DNA from 3 places in the Streptomyces akebiae genome. Region 1 is predicted to be linked to each of the others. Evidence: riboswitches for the same ligand, from Rfam matches in the RefSeq annotation. Region 1 holds a riboswitch; each other region holds the start of a gene.
What was found. Region 1 has a riboswitch for cobalamin ahead of K1J60_RS02895 (ABC transporter substrate-binding protein). Riboswitches for the same ligand answer to the same signal wherever they lie in the genome.

Region 1 (5,035 bases):
CCTGGTAGCCGTAGCGGGCGCTGAGGAAGATCTCGACGTCGACCACCGCGCCGCCGTCGGTCTCGAAGACGACGAGCTGCGGGTCGCTGAGGCCCTCGGGGGCGTGCGCGGACGGCCGGGGCCGCAGCACACTGACGGCGGTGATCTCCTGGCCGAGCAGCCAGCGGGTGATGTCCATCTCGTGGGCCACGGAGTCGTTGATGGCCATGGCGTCGGTGAAACCGGGCGGGGCCTCGGCGTTGCGGTGCCGGTGGTGCAGCAGCAGCGGCCGGCCCAGGTCGCCGCTGTCCAGCAGGGCCTTGAGCTTGACGTACTCACGGTCGTAGCGGCGCATGAACCCCACCTGTACCCGGCGGTGCCCCAGCCGCTGCTCCGCCTCCAGCAGCCGGAGCGCGGAGGCGGTGTCCGGGGTGAGGGGCTTCTCGCACAGTACGGGCAGGTCGTGGGCGAACGCGGCGAGCAGGGCCGCCTCGTGCGCGGGGCCCGGTGAGGCCACGAGGACGGCGTCGACGCCCGGTGCGGTCAGTGCCTCGGCCGGGTCGCCGTAGGCCGCGCACCCCTCGATGCCGGCGGCGATCGCCCGGGCACGGTCGGTGTCGAGGTCGACGACGGCGGTCACATGGGCGCCGCTGATCACCTCGGAGATCCGGCGCACATGATCGGCGCCCATCCGGCCGGTGCCGACGACGGCGACACCGAGGGAGCCCTGCTCGGTCATACCTCTTCTTCCTTTCGCGCGGGCCGGGTCGGCGCCCGGGGCAGCGGGCGCACAGGGTCTCGTCCTCCCCCGAGGAGCCCTTCTTCACGCCTGCGCGGCCGGCCTCGCGGGGCCACGGCGAGCGGCGTACGCGGAATTGCGTTTCCCCGGGCGACGAGCACCGGTTAGGCTCCCCCGGCGCGCGTCAGGCGTGTGCACATCAAGGTGGGGGCACGGGGGACATGGTCGACGATTTCTCCGATTCCGGAGCGGGCTCGGCAGAGGATGCGGAGACGGGATCGGCAGTAGGGGCGGAGACGGGTTCAGCAGTAGGTCCGGAGACGGGTTCGGTAGGTCCGGCGTCGGGATCGGTAGCAGGTCCGGAGGCGGGTGCGACAGCAAGTCCGGATACGGGGTCGGCAGTCGGTCCGGATATGGGATCGGCAGCAGATCCGGAGACGGGTTCGAGAGCGGCTTCCCGAGTCGGCTCGACGAAGGAGATGAGCACGGGGGCTCAGGTCGTCTCGGCGGTGGCGACCGTGGGGGTGCTGCTGGGCGGGATGTGGCTGCTGGCGGACCTCCTCGACACGACCCCCGAGACCTTGGGGCCGGCCGTCTGCTCGTCCTCGGACGACGCCTCTCCGGCACCACGGGGCGAGGTCTCGGGTGCACAGCTGTGCACCGCGCTGAACCGCTCCGACCTGCCGAAGCTCCTCGGGACGCCCACCGAGCAGGCGGTCATCGCGTCGGGCAGCCAGAACGAGTCCACCTGGTTCGACGGCACCAAGACCGTCACCCCCGAGGCGACCGTCGAACTCGACACGTACACCGTGGAGCTGTCGGCGTCGTACGAGGACCTCCCCGTCGCCGAGTCGGTCGGCTACCTGGGCGCCGGCGTCGAGACCAGGACGGTCCTGGGACATGCGGCGGCCCTGTACTCGGGTCAGACCATCTCCCTCTCGTTCCGCCTCGACGGCAGTGACCCGCAGTCCGGCCCCGGCGGCGTCGCCCGGCGGCTGCTGGTCGCGACCGACCCGAAGGACAGCGGCACCACCTTCGAGCTCGTCATCTATCGCCAGGATTCCCAGGTCCCCGACGACGCGGCCCTGTTCCGTGTGGCCGAGAAGGTCCTGCCGACGCTCCCGGGCTGGAAGCCCGCGGCCTGACGAGCCCTCGGGCGGCCTCAACCCTCGGCGGCCTCAGCGCTCGGCGGCCCAGCGCGCCGGCGGCCTGTGATAGCTTGCCGACGCCAGTCGAACCCACGTACGCACACGTAAGTACGCGTACGGGTCAGGGAATCCGGTGCGAATCCGGAGCTGACGCGCAGCGGTGAGGGCGACGGGCGGGGCAACGGCCACTGGACGGCGATCACGATCGCGGTCCGGGAAGGCGTCCCGTCCGGGTGACCCCGAGTCCGAAGACCTGCTGGCGGTCCCCGGCACCGAGGGGTGCCCGGGGAAGCATCGTACGACCGGGCTTCGCGCATGAGCCCTCGACGCCGAAGGAAGTCCCGTGCCACTCGCACGCCCCGTCCGCCATGCCGTCCTGTTCCTGGCCGCCGGTTCCCTGTTGCTGACCGGCTGCGGAGGCTCCGGCTCCGCAGCACCCCCGGGCGGTGGCCCGGCCTCGGGCGGGTCCGCCGGATATCCGGTGACCCTCGACAACTGCGGGCAGGAGGTACGGGTCGACAGCCCGCCCGAACGCGCCGTCTCCCTCAACCAGGGCACGACCGAGATCCTGCTCTCCCTCGGGCTCGCCGACCGCATGGTGGGCACCGCCACCTGGACCGATCCGCTGCCGAAGGAACTGGAGAAGGCCGACGCGAAGGTGCCTCGGCTCGCCGACGACGCGCCGTCTTTCGAGAAGGTCCTGGACACCGAACCCGACCTCGTCGTCTCCTCGTTCGCCTCCACGCTCGGCAAGGGCGGTGTGGCGACCCGGGAGGATTTCGAGAAGCTCGGCGTCCCCACGTATCTGTCGCCCTCCGACTGTGTGGGCAAGGACAACAGCGGTGACGGCGACGGCGTCCGCACCGAGCCGCTGACCATGGAGACGGTCTACGGCGAAGTCCGCGATCTGGCCCGCGTCTTCGGGGTCGAGGAGCGCGGCGAGAAGCTGGTGGCCGAGCTCAAGTCCCGGGTGCGGAAGGCGACCGCCGGACTCGACGCCGATGACGTCACCGTCATGTACTGGTTCGCCAACGCCCAGTCCCCGTACCTCGCCGGATGCTGTGGCGCCCCCGGGGTCATCACCCGCGAGCTGGGCGCGAAGAACGTCTTCGACGACACCGAGGAGGAGTGGCCCCAGGTCAACTGGGAGACCGTCGCGGATCGCGATCCCGACGTCCTCGTCGTCGGGGACCTGGTCCGCAAGCAGCAGACGGCCGAGACGGCCGCGAAGAAGATCGAGTTCCTGGAGTCCGACCCGGTCACCCGGAACATGACGGCGGTGCGGAAGAAGCGCTATGTGCTGCTGCCCGGCCAGGCCATGAACCCGACCGTCCGGACCGTCGAGGGCGTGGAGAAGCTCGCGGCGGCACTGCGCGAGTACGGTCTCACGGGATGACCGGCACGGAGCCCGACACGGAGCCCGGCACGGAAACGGGCACGGAGACGGGCACGGAGACGGGCACGGAGACGGGCACGGCCGTCGACGCGGTCACCGACGCGTCGACGGCGGTGGAGACCGGTGGGCCGCCCTCGGCGAAGACCGGTGGGCCGGCTCCCACGAAGACCGGTGGGCCGAGCCCGGCGGGGCCCGGTGGAGCGGACGGTTCGACGGCGGTGGCGGTGGCCTTCGGCCGCCGGCTGCGCTGGGGATCGGCGTGGATGGCCGGGCTCGGAGGGCTGTTTCTCTCCATCGCCCTCGCGATCACCATCGGTCCGGCCGACATCGGCGTGGTCGACGTCTGGTCCACGGTGGTGGCCCATCTCGGCTGGGGGCACACGGAGTTGACGCCCATCCGGGACGGCATCGTGTGGAACCTACGGCTGCCGCGCACCCTGCTGGCCGCCGTGTGCGGGGCCGGACTGGCCGTGTGCGGCGCGGTGATGCAGTCCCTGCTGCGCAACCCGCTCGCCGACCCTTTCGTGCTGGGCGTCTCCTCCGGCGCGTCGACCGGCGCGGTCGTGGTCGTGGTGCTCGGCGTGGGAGGCGGGGCCCTGTCGGTCTCCGGCGGCGCGTTCCTGGGCGCGGTGGCCTCCTTCGGGCTCGTGCTGCTGCTCAGCCACACCCTCGGCGGCTCCACGGACCGCGTGGTGCTGGTCGGTGTCGCGGCGATGCAGCTGTTCTCCGCGCTCACCTCCTTCATGGTGATGACCGCGGCCGACGCCGAGACGACCCGCGCGGTGCTGTTCTGGCTGCTCGGCTCGCTCAGCGGGGCCGACTGGACGGATGTGACGGTGTGTCTGGCGGTGCTGGTGGTGGTGCTGCTGGTCTGCCTGGGCCACACCCACGCACTGGACGCGTTCGCGTTCGGGCAGGACGCGGCGGCCTCGCTCGGTGTCTCCGTGGCCCGCACCCGGCTCGTACTGCTGTGCGCCACCGCTCTGCTCACGGCCGCCCTGGTCGCCTCGTCGGGGGCGATCGGCTTCGTCGGCCTGGTGCTGCCGCACGCCGCCCGCGCGCTGACCGGCTCCGGCCACGGTCGGCTGCTGCCGGCCACCGCGCTGGCCGGGGCGGTGTTCCTGGTGTGGGTCGACACCCTCGCCCGTACGGTCCTGGACCCGCAGGAGGTCCCGGTCGGGGTGGTGACGTCCCTCATCGGCGTCCCGGCGTTCGTCGCCATCATGTACCGGACCAGGAGCACCCGATGACCGACACCGCCGCCGACCCAATTGCCTCCTCCGGGCTGCGCGCCGAGCGGGTCTCCCGCGCCGCCGACGGCACGCTGATCCTGGACGGGGTCAGTGTGGCGCCCCGGCCGGGCACCGTCACCGGTCTGCTCGGCCCCAACGGCTCGGGCAAGTCCACACTGCTGCGCCTGCTCGCCGGGGTCCTCGCGCCGGCTTCGGGAGTCGTCACCCTCGACGACCGTCCACTGGACCGGGTGGGCCGCCGCGCGGTCGCCCGACGGATCGCCGTCGTGGCTCAACAGGCGGACACACAGGTCGAGTTGACGGTCCAGGACGTCGTACGGCTGGGCCGTGTCCCGCACCGTCGCGCCTGGGCGTCCGTCTCCGCCGACGACGAGGAGGCCGTCCGCACGGCCCTGGTCCGCACCGGTCTCAGCGACAAGGCCCACCGGTCCTGGCACACCCTGTCGGGCGGTGAGCGCCAGCGCGTCCAGATCGCGCGTGCCCTCGCCCAGGAGCCGAACGAACTCCTCCTGGACGAGCC
Region 2 (5,035 bases), 9.0 Mb from region 1:
ACCGCAACCCGTCGCCGCGGCCCTGATCCCCCGACGGCGGCGCGCCGAGCAGCTCCCCGGCGAGTTGCAGGCGCCGCTCTACACCGCACCGACCGCCCGGCAACGCACCGAGTTCGCCCGGCTCGTCGACGCCTTGACCACCTCCCCCACCCCATGACGCCGACCGGCATGGCCGTCGCCCGCGCCCCGGGGGACCATGGAGCCGTGATCACCATTCATCTGAAGTACGAGATCGACGCCGACAAACTTGAGGACTTCGAAGAGTACGGGCGGCGCTGGGTTCGGCTCGTCAACCGTTTCGGCGGGACGCACCACGGCTACTTCCTGCCGAGCGAGAGCGACAGCGACATCGCCTACGCCCTGTTCTCCTTTCCCAGTCTCGCCGCGTACGAGCGGTACCGCACGGACAGCATGTCCGATCCGGAGTGCCAGGACGCGTTCGCGCTGGCCCGCGACACCCGCTGCATCAAGCGGTACGAACGCCGCTTCCTCCGGCCGCTCGACGGCTTGTCCTGAGGCCGGTGGGGCGCCCGTGTGCCGTGGTGCGGGTGGGTGGTGGGTGTTCGTGGGTGTTCACCCCGCTGTCCACTTCTCCTCGATCCGCGCGAACCGCCAGACCAGCAGGGCGACCGCCCAGGTGACGAAGAAGAGGCCGACGACCACATAGCCGACGGTGTTGAGGTCGAGGCCGGAGACCCGGTCCCAGAAGAGGCCGTGCAGGTGGGCCTTCTCGGCGACGAGGCCGAGGAGTTCGACCGTGCCGATGACGAGGGCGACGGCCACGGACAGACCCGTGACGGTGAGGTTGTAGTAGACCTTGCGGACCGGCTGGGAGAACGCCCAGCCGTAGGCGAAGTTCATGAACGTGCCGTCGACGGTGTCGAGGAGCGACATTCCGGCGGCGAACAGGACGGGCAGGCACAGGATCGCGTACCAGGGCAGCCCGGAGGCGGCGCCCGAACCGGCCAGGACCAGCAGCGCGACCTCCGTCGCCGTGTCGAAGCCGAGGCCGAAGAGCAGGCCGACGGGATACATCTGCCAGGGCCTGGTGAGGGACCTCATCAACCGCCCGAGCAGGCGGTTCATCAGGCCCCGGCTGTTCAGCCGTTCCTCCAGCGCGGCCTCGTCGAAGGTGCCCGAGCGCATCTCGCGGAACACCTTCCAGATCCCCACCAGGGCCACCAGGTTGACGAGGGCGATGGCGTACAGGAACGTCCCCGAGACGGTGGTGCCGATCCAGCCGGTCACCTCGTGCAGCGCGGAGCCGTCGTCGCGGACGGGTCCGGCGAGCGTCTTGACGCCGAGGGTGAGCAGGAAGGTGAGGACGAGCACGATCGACGAGTGGCCGAGGGAGAACCAGAAGCCGACCGACAGCGGGCGTCGCCCCTCCCCCATCAGTTTGCGGGTGGTGTTGTCGATGGCGGCGATGTGGTCGGCGTCGAAGGCGTGCCGCATGCCCAGGGTGTAGGCGGTGACACCCATACCGATGCCGAAGGTCCTGCTGCCGACGCTGTAGTGCTCGGGGGCGACGATCACCACGAGGGTGAACCAGCCGACGAGGTGCAGCGCCAGGATGAAACCGGCCATCCCGCCCAGGCCGGCCCACTCCCCGCGCGTCGTCGTGGCGCGGATCCGCCGCCATGAGAGACCGCCCGTCCCGGCGGTGGCCGAGGGGGCGGTGTCGGTACCAGGAGCCATGGGGCGTGCGCCTCTTCTTCTCTGCGTGCCTCGCGTCGCGTCGCCGCGTCCGTGCGGTCGAGGTCCTCGTGCCGCGGTCGTGCGGTCGAGCCTCCTCAGCCTTGTGCGCCATGTTGGCAGCTGCAATATCGTCGCAGTAAAGCTCCCGTCTGCTTTCGGTCAGGTCCGTTCTCTCGACGTGGCGCCGGGCGTGCGCCGGGGTGTGAGCTGTCGCACGGCGCCTGCGCGCCCCTCGCCTCCGCTTGTCAGCGTCCTTATCTGGGCACTACTGTCACCACGCCTTGGTGAACGGGAAATCCGGTGTGATGCCGGTGCGGCCCTCGCCACTGTGATCGGGAAGTCCGGCTCCGGTCCTCACGGACAGCCACTGGGTCTTCGGACCCGGGAAGGCGGAGCACGGGCGGTGTCACCCGTAAGCCAGGAGACCGGCCAAGGCGCGTCAACCATCCACGAGGTGCTGGAGAGGGTCTGCTGAGCCATGCACATAGCCGAGGGTTTCCTTCCTCCGGCGCACGCGATCGCCTGGGGCGTCGCGTCCGCGCCGTTCGTCGTCCACGGAGTCAGGGCACTCACCCGTGAGGTCAGGGAGCATCCCGAGAGCACGCTGCTGCTCGGCGCCTCGGGGGCCTTCACCTTCGTTCTGTCCGCGCTGAAGCTCCCGTCGGTCACCGGGAGTTGCTCCCACCCCACCGGCACCGGCCTCGGTGCCATCCTGTTCCGGCCGCCGATCATGGCGGTGCTCGGCACCATCACCCTGCTCTTCCAGGCACTGTTGCTCGCCCACGGCGGTCTGACCACGCTCGGCGCCAACGTCTTCTCGATGGCGATCGTCGGCCCCTGGGCGGGTTACGGTGTCTACCGGCTGCTACGACGCTTCGGCGTGCCGCTGATGGTGACGGTGTTCTTCGGCGCGTTCTTCGCCGACCTGGTCACCTACTGCGTCACCAGCGTGCAGTTGGCGCTCGCCTTCCCCGACCCGAGCAGCGGCTTCCTGGGCGCGCTCGGCAAGTTCGGCTCCATCTTCGCCGTCACCCAGATCCCGCTCGCGGTCAGCGAAGGTCTGCTCACGGTGTTGGTGATGCGTCTGCTGGTGCAGTCGAGCAAGGGCGAACTGACCCGGCTCGGCGTGCTCCTGACCGGCGGGCAGAGCCGCGCCGGGGCCGGGACGGAGACCGGGAACAAGGCGGTGGCCCGATGAAGCGGAACACGAAGATCAACGCACTGCTGCTGCTCGCCGTGGCCGCACTCGCCGTCCTGCCGCTGGCCCTCGGCCTCGGCGACCACAAGGAGGAGCCCTTCACGGGCGCCGACGGCGAGGCGGAGACGGCGATCACGGAGATAGAGCCGGACTACGAGCCGTGGTTCTCCCCTCTCTACGAACCGCCGTCCGGTGAGATCGAGTCGGCACTCTTCTCCCTCCAGGCCGCCCTCGGCGCGGGGGTCCTCGCCTACTACTTCGGCATCCACCGGGGTCGACGCCAGGGCGAGGCCCGGGCCCGGGCACTGCTCGACGCGGCCGGGGAGGCCGACACGGCTCCGGCCAAGCCGGTGGACGTGGCGGTCGCGGCGTCCACGGCGAGGGCGGCGGCCACGGCGGCGGCGAGTGCCCCGGCCGCCGCGGCGGCCTCGAAGGGCGCATCCGGCGCATCCGGCGCATCCGGCGCATCCGGCGCATCCGGCGACGAAGGCTCGTCCGGTGGCTCCGGGGAGTCCTCCGCCGGGCGGGGCTGACCCGGGTGCTGCCGATCGACGCGGCGGCGCACAGCAGTCGCTGGCGCCGCCGCCATCCCGTGGACAAGGCCGTGCTCGGTCTCGGCCTCACCGTGCTGGCGATCTCCCTGCCGCCCTGGCCCGGCGCGGCTCTGGTCCTGCTGACCGCGCTCGTGGTGCTGCTGGGCCCCGCGGGCGTGCCCGGCCGTCGGCTGTGGCGGGCCTACCGGGTGCCGTTGGGCTTCTGCGTGACCGGCGCGCTGCCGCTGCTCGTTCAGGTGGGCGGGCCGGACGGGTTCGTCACCCCGGCCGTCGGCGGGCCGGTGCATGCCGGGGAGCTGTTGCTGCGCACCTCGGCCGCCTCCCTCGGCGTCCTCCTGTTCGCCTTCACCACTCCCATGTCGGACCTGCTGCCCCGGCTCGTGCGGGCCGGGGTGCCGGCGCCGGTCGTGGACGTGGCCCTCGTGACCTACCGGATGAGCTTCCTGCTCCTGGACTCCGTGCGCCGGATCCGGGAGGCGCAGGCGGCCCGGCTGGGGCACACCACCCGGGCCGCCACCTGGCGTTCCCTCGCCGGGCTCGGCGCCACCGCGTTCGTACGGGCCTTCGACCGGGCGGCGCGGCTGCAGACCGGGCTCGCCGGACGCGGGTACGACGGCACCCTGCGCGTCCTGGTGCCCGAGGCCCGGGTCTCCGTGCGCTTCACCACGGCCAGTGTCGCGCTCCTCGCGGCCCTGGTCGCCCTCACCTTCGTTCTGGAAAGGCCGCTGACATGAGCGAGCCCGTGCTCGTCGCCCTGCGGGGCGCGTCGTTCGCGTACGAGGACGGACCGGCCGTGCTCAGCGACCTCGACTTCGAGGTGCGCGAGGGGCGCGCGCTCGCCCTGCTGGGCCGCAACGGCAGCGGCAAGACCACGCTGATGCGGCTGCTCAGCGGCGGACTTCGGCCCCGTACGGGCGAGTTGACGGTCGAGGGGCGGCCGGTGACGTACGACCGCAAGGGCCTCACCCGGCTGCGGACGACGGTCCAGCTGGTCGTCCAGGACCCGGACGACCAGCTCTTCGCGGCGTCCGTCGCGCAGGACGTGTCGTTCGGGCCGCTGAACCTCGGGCTGCCCGACGCGCAGGTGAGGGACCGGGTGGACGAGGCGCTCGGCGCGCTCGGTATCGCCGCCCTCGCCGACCGGCCGACCCATCTGCTCTCCTACGGCCAGCGCAAGCGGACCGCCATCGCCGGGGCGGTCGCGATGCGGCCCCGGGTCCTGATCCTGGACGAGCCGACCGCCGGGCTCGACCCCGACGGGCAGGAGAGGCTCCTGGCCACCCTGGACGAGCTGCGCCGGTCCGGCACCACCGTCGTGATGGCCACCCATGACGTCGACCTCGCGCTGCGCTGGGCCGACGACGCGGCGCTGCTCACCCCGTCCGGCGCGCGCACGGGCCCGGTGGCCGAGATGCTCGCCCGCACGGATCTCCTCCAGCAGGCGGGGCTTCGGCTCCCCTGGGGTGTCGCGGTCGCCCGACTCCTGCGCGAGCGGGGGCTGTTGGCGGAGGAGGAAGCCGGCCCACGCACACCGGACGAGTTGGCGGCCCTGGCGGGGTCGGACACCGGGCCGGGGTCGTTCCTG
Region 3 (5,035 bases), 2.8 Mb from region 1:
CGGGCGAGGCCTACAGCCAGACCAACCCGGCGACGGACAAGCCACGCGGCGCGCTCGTCCCGGGCGACGCCAACCAGTGGACCTACGCGACGCTCGCCCTCGGCTCGGCGCTTGCGCTCTTCATGTACCCGCACTCGATCACGGCGACGCTGTCGTCGAAGAGTCGCGAGGTCATCCGCCGCAACACCACGATCCTGCCGCTGTACTCCCTGATGCTGGGACTGCTGGCCCTGCTGGGCTTCATGGCGATCGCGGCCGGGGTCCAGGTGCAGAACGGCCAGCTGGCGATCCCGCAGTTGTTCGAGACGATGTTCCCCGACTGGTTCGCGGGCGTGGCCTTCGCCGCCATCGGCATCGGTGCCCTGGTGCCCGCGGCGATCATGTCCATCGCGGCGGCGAACCTCTTCACCCGCAACATCTACAAGGACTTCATCAAGCCGGACGCCACGCCCGCGCAGGAGACCAAGGTCTCCAAGCTGGTGTCCCTGCTGGTGAAGGTCGGCGCGCTGGCCTTCGTCCTCACCATGGACAAGACGGTCGCCATCAACTTCCAGCTCCTGGGCGGCATCTGGATCCTCCAGACCTTCCCGGCCCTCGTCGGCGGCCTCTTCACCCGCTGGTTCCACCGCTGGGCCCTCATCGCCGGCTGGGCGGTCGGCATGCTGTACGGGACGATCGCCGCGTACGGCGTGGCCTCCCCCACCCAGAAGCACTTCGGCGGCTCGTCCGCCGAGATCCCCGGCATCGGCGAGATCGGCTACATCGGTCTGACCGCCTTCGTCCTCAACGTCGTGGTCACGGTGGTTTTCACCTTCGTCCTGCGGGCCGCCAAGGCTCCCGACGGCATCGACGAGACCAGGCCGCAGGACTACACGGCGGACGCCGGCGACCCGGGCGTCCAGGTGGAACTCCCGCCGGCGACGGCGGGAACGAGCCACTAGCCGGGCGAGCCTCCCCCCAGCCCGCGTTCAGCTTCGTTCTTTCGGGCGCGGGTCCGGGGCGGGCTGGTTCTGGAGGGCCTGAAAAGCAGGGGCGCAGCCCCGCTTTTTCAGGGGCGCGGGGAACTGCGCGACCAGCCCCCACCGGACCCGCGGATGGGGGTCGAAGGGGCGCAGCCCCTGGAGGACGGGACGGGTAGGGGCGGCGGGGGCGTACATCACCCGGTTACGCTGCAACGGTGACCGCTCGCCCCCCGATCGTCCTGGACAGCGACCCCGGCATCGACGACGCCGTAGCCCTCCAGTACCTGCTCGGCACCGACCTGTGGGACCTCAAGGCGTACACCTCGACCGGCGGCAACCTCCCCGCCGAAGCCACCTACACCAACGCCCGCGCCCTCGCCCGCGCCCTGCGCATCGACGCCCACGTCCCGGTCCACAGAGGCGCCGGCCGCCCCCTCTCCCGCCTCCCCTACCGCGAGGCATCCGCCTTCCACGGCCCCGCAGGCCTCGGCGACGAGACCCTCCCCGACTCGACGGCCGCCCACCCGACGGAGTCGTCCGCCCAGGCCCTGCTGCGCCTGTCGAGGGAGTACGAGGGCGAGCTGACGGTCTGCGCCACCGGCCCCCTCACCAACGTGGCCGTCGCCCTGCTGGAGGACCCGCACTTCGCCCACCGCGTCCGCAAGTTCGTGTTCATGGGCGGCGCCGCCCAGGTCCCGGGCAACTTCACCCCGGTCGCCGAGTTCAACATCTGGGCCGACCCGGACGCCGCCGAGATCGTGCTGTCCTCCGGCATCCCGTTCACCATGGTCGACCTGGACGCCTCGCACCGCTGGCTGTTCCGCCCCGATGACCTGGCCGCGCTGGAGGCCGCGGGACCCGGCACGGCCCTCGCCGCACGGCTGATGCGCACCTACATGGACGCCTACACCCGCCACGGCGGAGACGGCACCTGCCCGCTGCACGATCCGCTGGCCGTCGGCGTCTGCGGCGACGAGGCGTTCGTCGAGGCCGCCGACGGGGCCGTCGTCGTGGAGTGCGCGAGCGAGCTCACACGCGGCCAGACCGTGTTCGTGCCGACCGCAGCCCGGCGCGTCTACTACTCCGAGTCCCCCGCCCTGACCGCCCGTCTGCAGGCCACCGGCCGCGTCGCGCTGGGACCGGGCACCCGCGACTTCAGCGCGGACTTCGTGACGACGCTGCCCAGGTGGCCGGCGGCAACCTGACGCGATCCGATGGTCCGACCATCGGCGGCGCCTGTGGATAACCGCCGCCGTGCGAAGCCGCCCCTCGTGCACACTGCGACGCATGGACATCACGATCAGGCCGGTGACCCCCGAGGAGTACGCCACGCTCGGCGAGATCACCGCACAGGCCTACCTCGACGACGGACTGCTGGACTTCGGAGAGAGCGACCAGTACCTCGACGAGCTGCGGAACGTGGCGAAGCGGGCCGCCCGGGCCGACGTGCTCGTGGCGGTCGCGGAGGGGCAGGTGCTGGGCGGAGTGACCTTCGTCCCCGCGGGCGGGCCCATGGCCGACATCGCCCGCGAGGGAGAGGCCGAGATACGGATGCTCGCGGTCTCCCCGAAGGCCCGTGGGCGAGGTGTCGGCGAGGCACTCGTACGGGCCTGCCTGGAGCGCGCCCGCACCGTGGAGGGCTGTGCGCGCGTCGTGCTGTCGACCCAGCGGAGCATGCACGCGGCCCATCGCATCTACGGACGTCTGGGCTTCACTCGCACACCTGAGCGCGACTGGAACCCCCTCCCCGACCTCCTCGACCTCACGCTGATCACCTACGAGTTGACGCTCTGACACCCTGCGAAGCCGATGGCGACACAACATGTGGGGGTGACACCGCGACCCGACACTAGATGTATGCTCATGCTCGCTGTCGCCGCAGGGGAATCCGGTGTGAATCCGGAACTGTCCCGCAACGGTGTACTCGCGTGCATACGTCGTCATGTGTGCACGCCTGTTCAGTCCGAACACCTGCCGACAGTGCGCCCGGCCGTCCGGTCCGGGTGCCCTGACGTCCGGGCCTCGTGGAATGGGCCGGTGGACGCGACGCCCCCGTGCGCTCGTGTGCTGCCGCCTGCCCTCTGCAGGGCCCCAGCCGAGCGAGGGAGAGCCCCACGTGACCATCGCGCCAGCCGATCCGGTGTCAGCCGACCTGGCCGCAGCCAGGTCGGTTTCAACAGACCCGACGACGGAGACCGACGGTCCTGGTACCGCGTTGCTGCGGACCCTGACCGAGCTGACCGCCGACCTGCCCGACGCCGATCCCGGCCGGGTCGCCGCCGCCGCGCTGCGCGGCCGGTCGGTGCGTGTGTCCTCCGCCGAGATGGTCGCGGAGCTGCGTGAGCTGGCCACGGAGGCGGCCGCGGGCCTCATCTCCGAGGATCCCGCCTACTCGAAACTGGCCGCCCGGCTGTTGGCCGTCGGCATCCGTGCCGAGGCGGCCTCGCAGGGTGTCACGACGTTCACCGAGTCCATCGCCGTGGGCCACCGGGAGGGACTCGTCGCCGACCGCACGGCCGAGTTCACCCGCGCCCACGCCGAGCGCCTCGACGCCCTGATCGACCCGGCCGGGGACGACCGCTTCGGCTACTTCGGCCTGCGCACCCTGCACAGCCGCTATCTGCTCCGGCACCCCCTCACCCGCAAGGTCGTCGAGACGCCCCAGCACTTCATGCTGCGGGTCGCCGTCGGCCTCGCCGAGGACACGGGTGCCGATGCGGAGGCGGGCATCCGTGCCCTCGACGAAGTCGCCGCGCTCTACGGGCTCATGAGCCGCCTCGACTACCTCCCCTCCTCCCCCACCCTCTTCAACTCCGGTACGCGACACCCCCAGATGTCGTCCTGCTACCTCCTCGACTCCCCGCTGGACGAGCTGGACTCCATCTACGACCGCTACCACCAGGTGGCCCGCCTCTCGAAGCACGCCGGCGGCATCGGCCTGTCGTACTCCCGTATCCGCTCGCGCGGTTCGCTGATCCGGGGCACCAACGGGCACTCCAACGGCATCGTGCCGTTCCTGAAGACCCTGGACGCCTCGGTCGCCGCCGTGAACCAGGGCGGCCGGCGCAAGGGCGCGGCCGCGGTCTACCTGGAGACCTGGCACTCCGACATCGAGGAGTTCCTGGAGCTTCGTGACAACACCGGCGAGGACGCCCGGCGTACGCACAACCTGAACCTGGCGCACTGGATCCCGGACGAGTTCATGCGCCGGGTGAACGCGGACGAGCAGTGGTCGCTGTTCTCCCCGGCAGACGTACCCGAGCTGGTCGACCTGTGGGGCGAGGAGTTCGAGGCCGCGTACCGCGAGGCGGAGGCGAAGGGCCTGGCGAAGAAGACCATCGCGGCCCGTGACCTGTACGGCCGCATGATGCGCACCCTCGCGCAGACCGGCAACGGCTGGATGACCTTCAAGGACGCTGCCAACCGCACGGCGAACCAGACGGCCGAGCCGGGCCACGTCGTCCACTCCTCCAACCTCTGCACGGAGATCCTGGAGGTCACGAACGACGGGGAGACGGCGGTCTGCAACCTGGGCTCGGTGAACCTGGGCGCGTTCGTCGACCGGGCGACGGGCGACATGGACTGGGAGCGGCTGGACGCGACCGTCCGCACCGCCGTCACCTTCCTCGACCGCGTCGTCGACATCAACTTCTACCCGACCGAGCAGGCGGGCCGCTCCAACGCCAGGTGGCGCCCGGTCGGACTCGGCGCGATGGGCCTGCAGGACGTCTTCTTCCAGCTGCGTCTGCCCTTCGACTCCCCGGCTGCGAAGGCCCTGTCCACTCGGATCGCCGAGCGCGTCATGCTCGCCGCGTACGAGGCCTCCGCCGACCTCGCCGAGCGGGTCGGCCCGCTTCCGGCCTGGGAGAAGACCCGTACGGCGCGCGGTGTGCTGCACCCCGACCACTACGGTGTCGAGCCCACCTGGCCGGAGCGCTGGGCTGCCCTGCGCGAGCGCGTCGCGACGACGGGCCTGCGCAACTCCCTGCTCCTCGCCATCGCGCCGACGGCCACCATCGCCTCGATCGCCGGTGTGTACGAGTGCATCGAGCCCCAGGTGTCCAACCTGTTCA

Region 2: linked by a shared signal. The riboswitch ahead of K1J60_RS41900 (energy-coupling factor ABC transporter permease) and the one ahead of K1J60_RS02895 (ABC transporter substrate-binding protein) in region 1 are both predicted to bind cobalamin.
Region 3: linked by a shared signal. The riboswitch ahead of K1J60_RS14665 (ribonucleoside-diphosphate reductase subunit alpha) and the one ahead of K1J60_RS02895 (ABC transporter substrate-binding protein) in region 1 are both predicted to bind cobalamin.

The regions. Positions count from the first base shown of each region.
Region 1 is NZ_CP080647.1:660,553-665,587, forward strand. It holds gene K1J60_RS02885 (Gfo/Idh/MocA family protein) at 1-718, opposite strand, end outside; gene K1J60_RS02890 (DUF6215 domain-containing protein) at 1,198-1,863, shown strand; cobalamin riboswitch at 1,931-2,141, shown strand; gene K1J60_RS02895 (ABC transporter substrate-binding protein) at 2,210-3,262, shown strand; gene K1J60_RS02900 (FecCD family ABC transporter permease) at 3,526-4,512, shown strand; gene K1J60_RS02905 (ABC transporter ATP-binding protein) at 4,509-5,035, shown strand, end outside.
Region 2 is NZ_CP080647.1:9,671,004-9,676,038, reverse strand. It holds gene K1J60_RS41915 (helix-turn-helix domain-containing protein) at 1-157, shown strand, start outside; gene K1J60_RS41910 (NIPSNAP family protein) at 205-516, shown strand; gene K1J60_RS41905 (Nickel transporter NicT) at 574-1,698, opposite strand; cobalamin riboswitch at 1,964-2,146, shown strand; gene K1J60_RS41900 (energy-coupling factor ABC transporter permease) at 2,177-2,896, shown strand; gene K1J60_RS41895 (energy-coupling factor ABC transporter substrate-binding protein) at 2,893-3,429, shown strand; gene cbiQ (cobalt ECF transporter T component CbiQ) at 3,435-4,184, shown strand; gene K1J60_RS41885 (energy-coupling factor ABC transporter ATP-binding protein) at 4,181-5,035, shown strand, end outside.
Region 3 is NZ_CP080647.1:3,439,362-3,444,396, forward strand. It holds gene mctP (monocarboxylate uptake permease MctP) at 1-941, shown strand, start outside; gene K1J60_RS14655 (nucleoside hydrolase) at 1,178-2,167, shown strand; gene K1J60_RS14660 (GNAT family N-acetyltransferase) at 2,250-2,756, shown strand; cobalamin riboswitch at 2,820-2,955, shown strand; gene K1J60_RS14665 (ribonucleoside-diphosphate reductase subunit alpha) at 3,079-5,035, shown strand, end outside.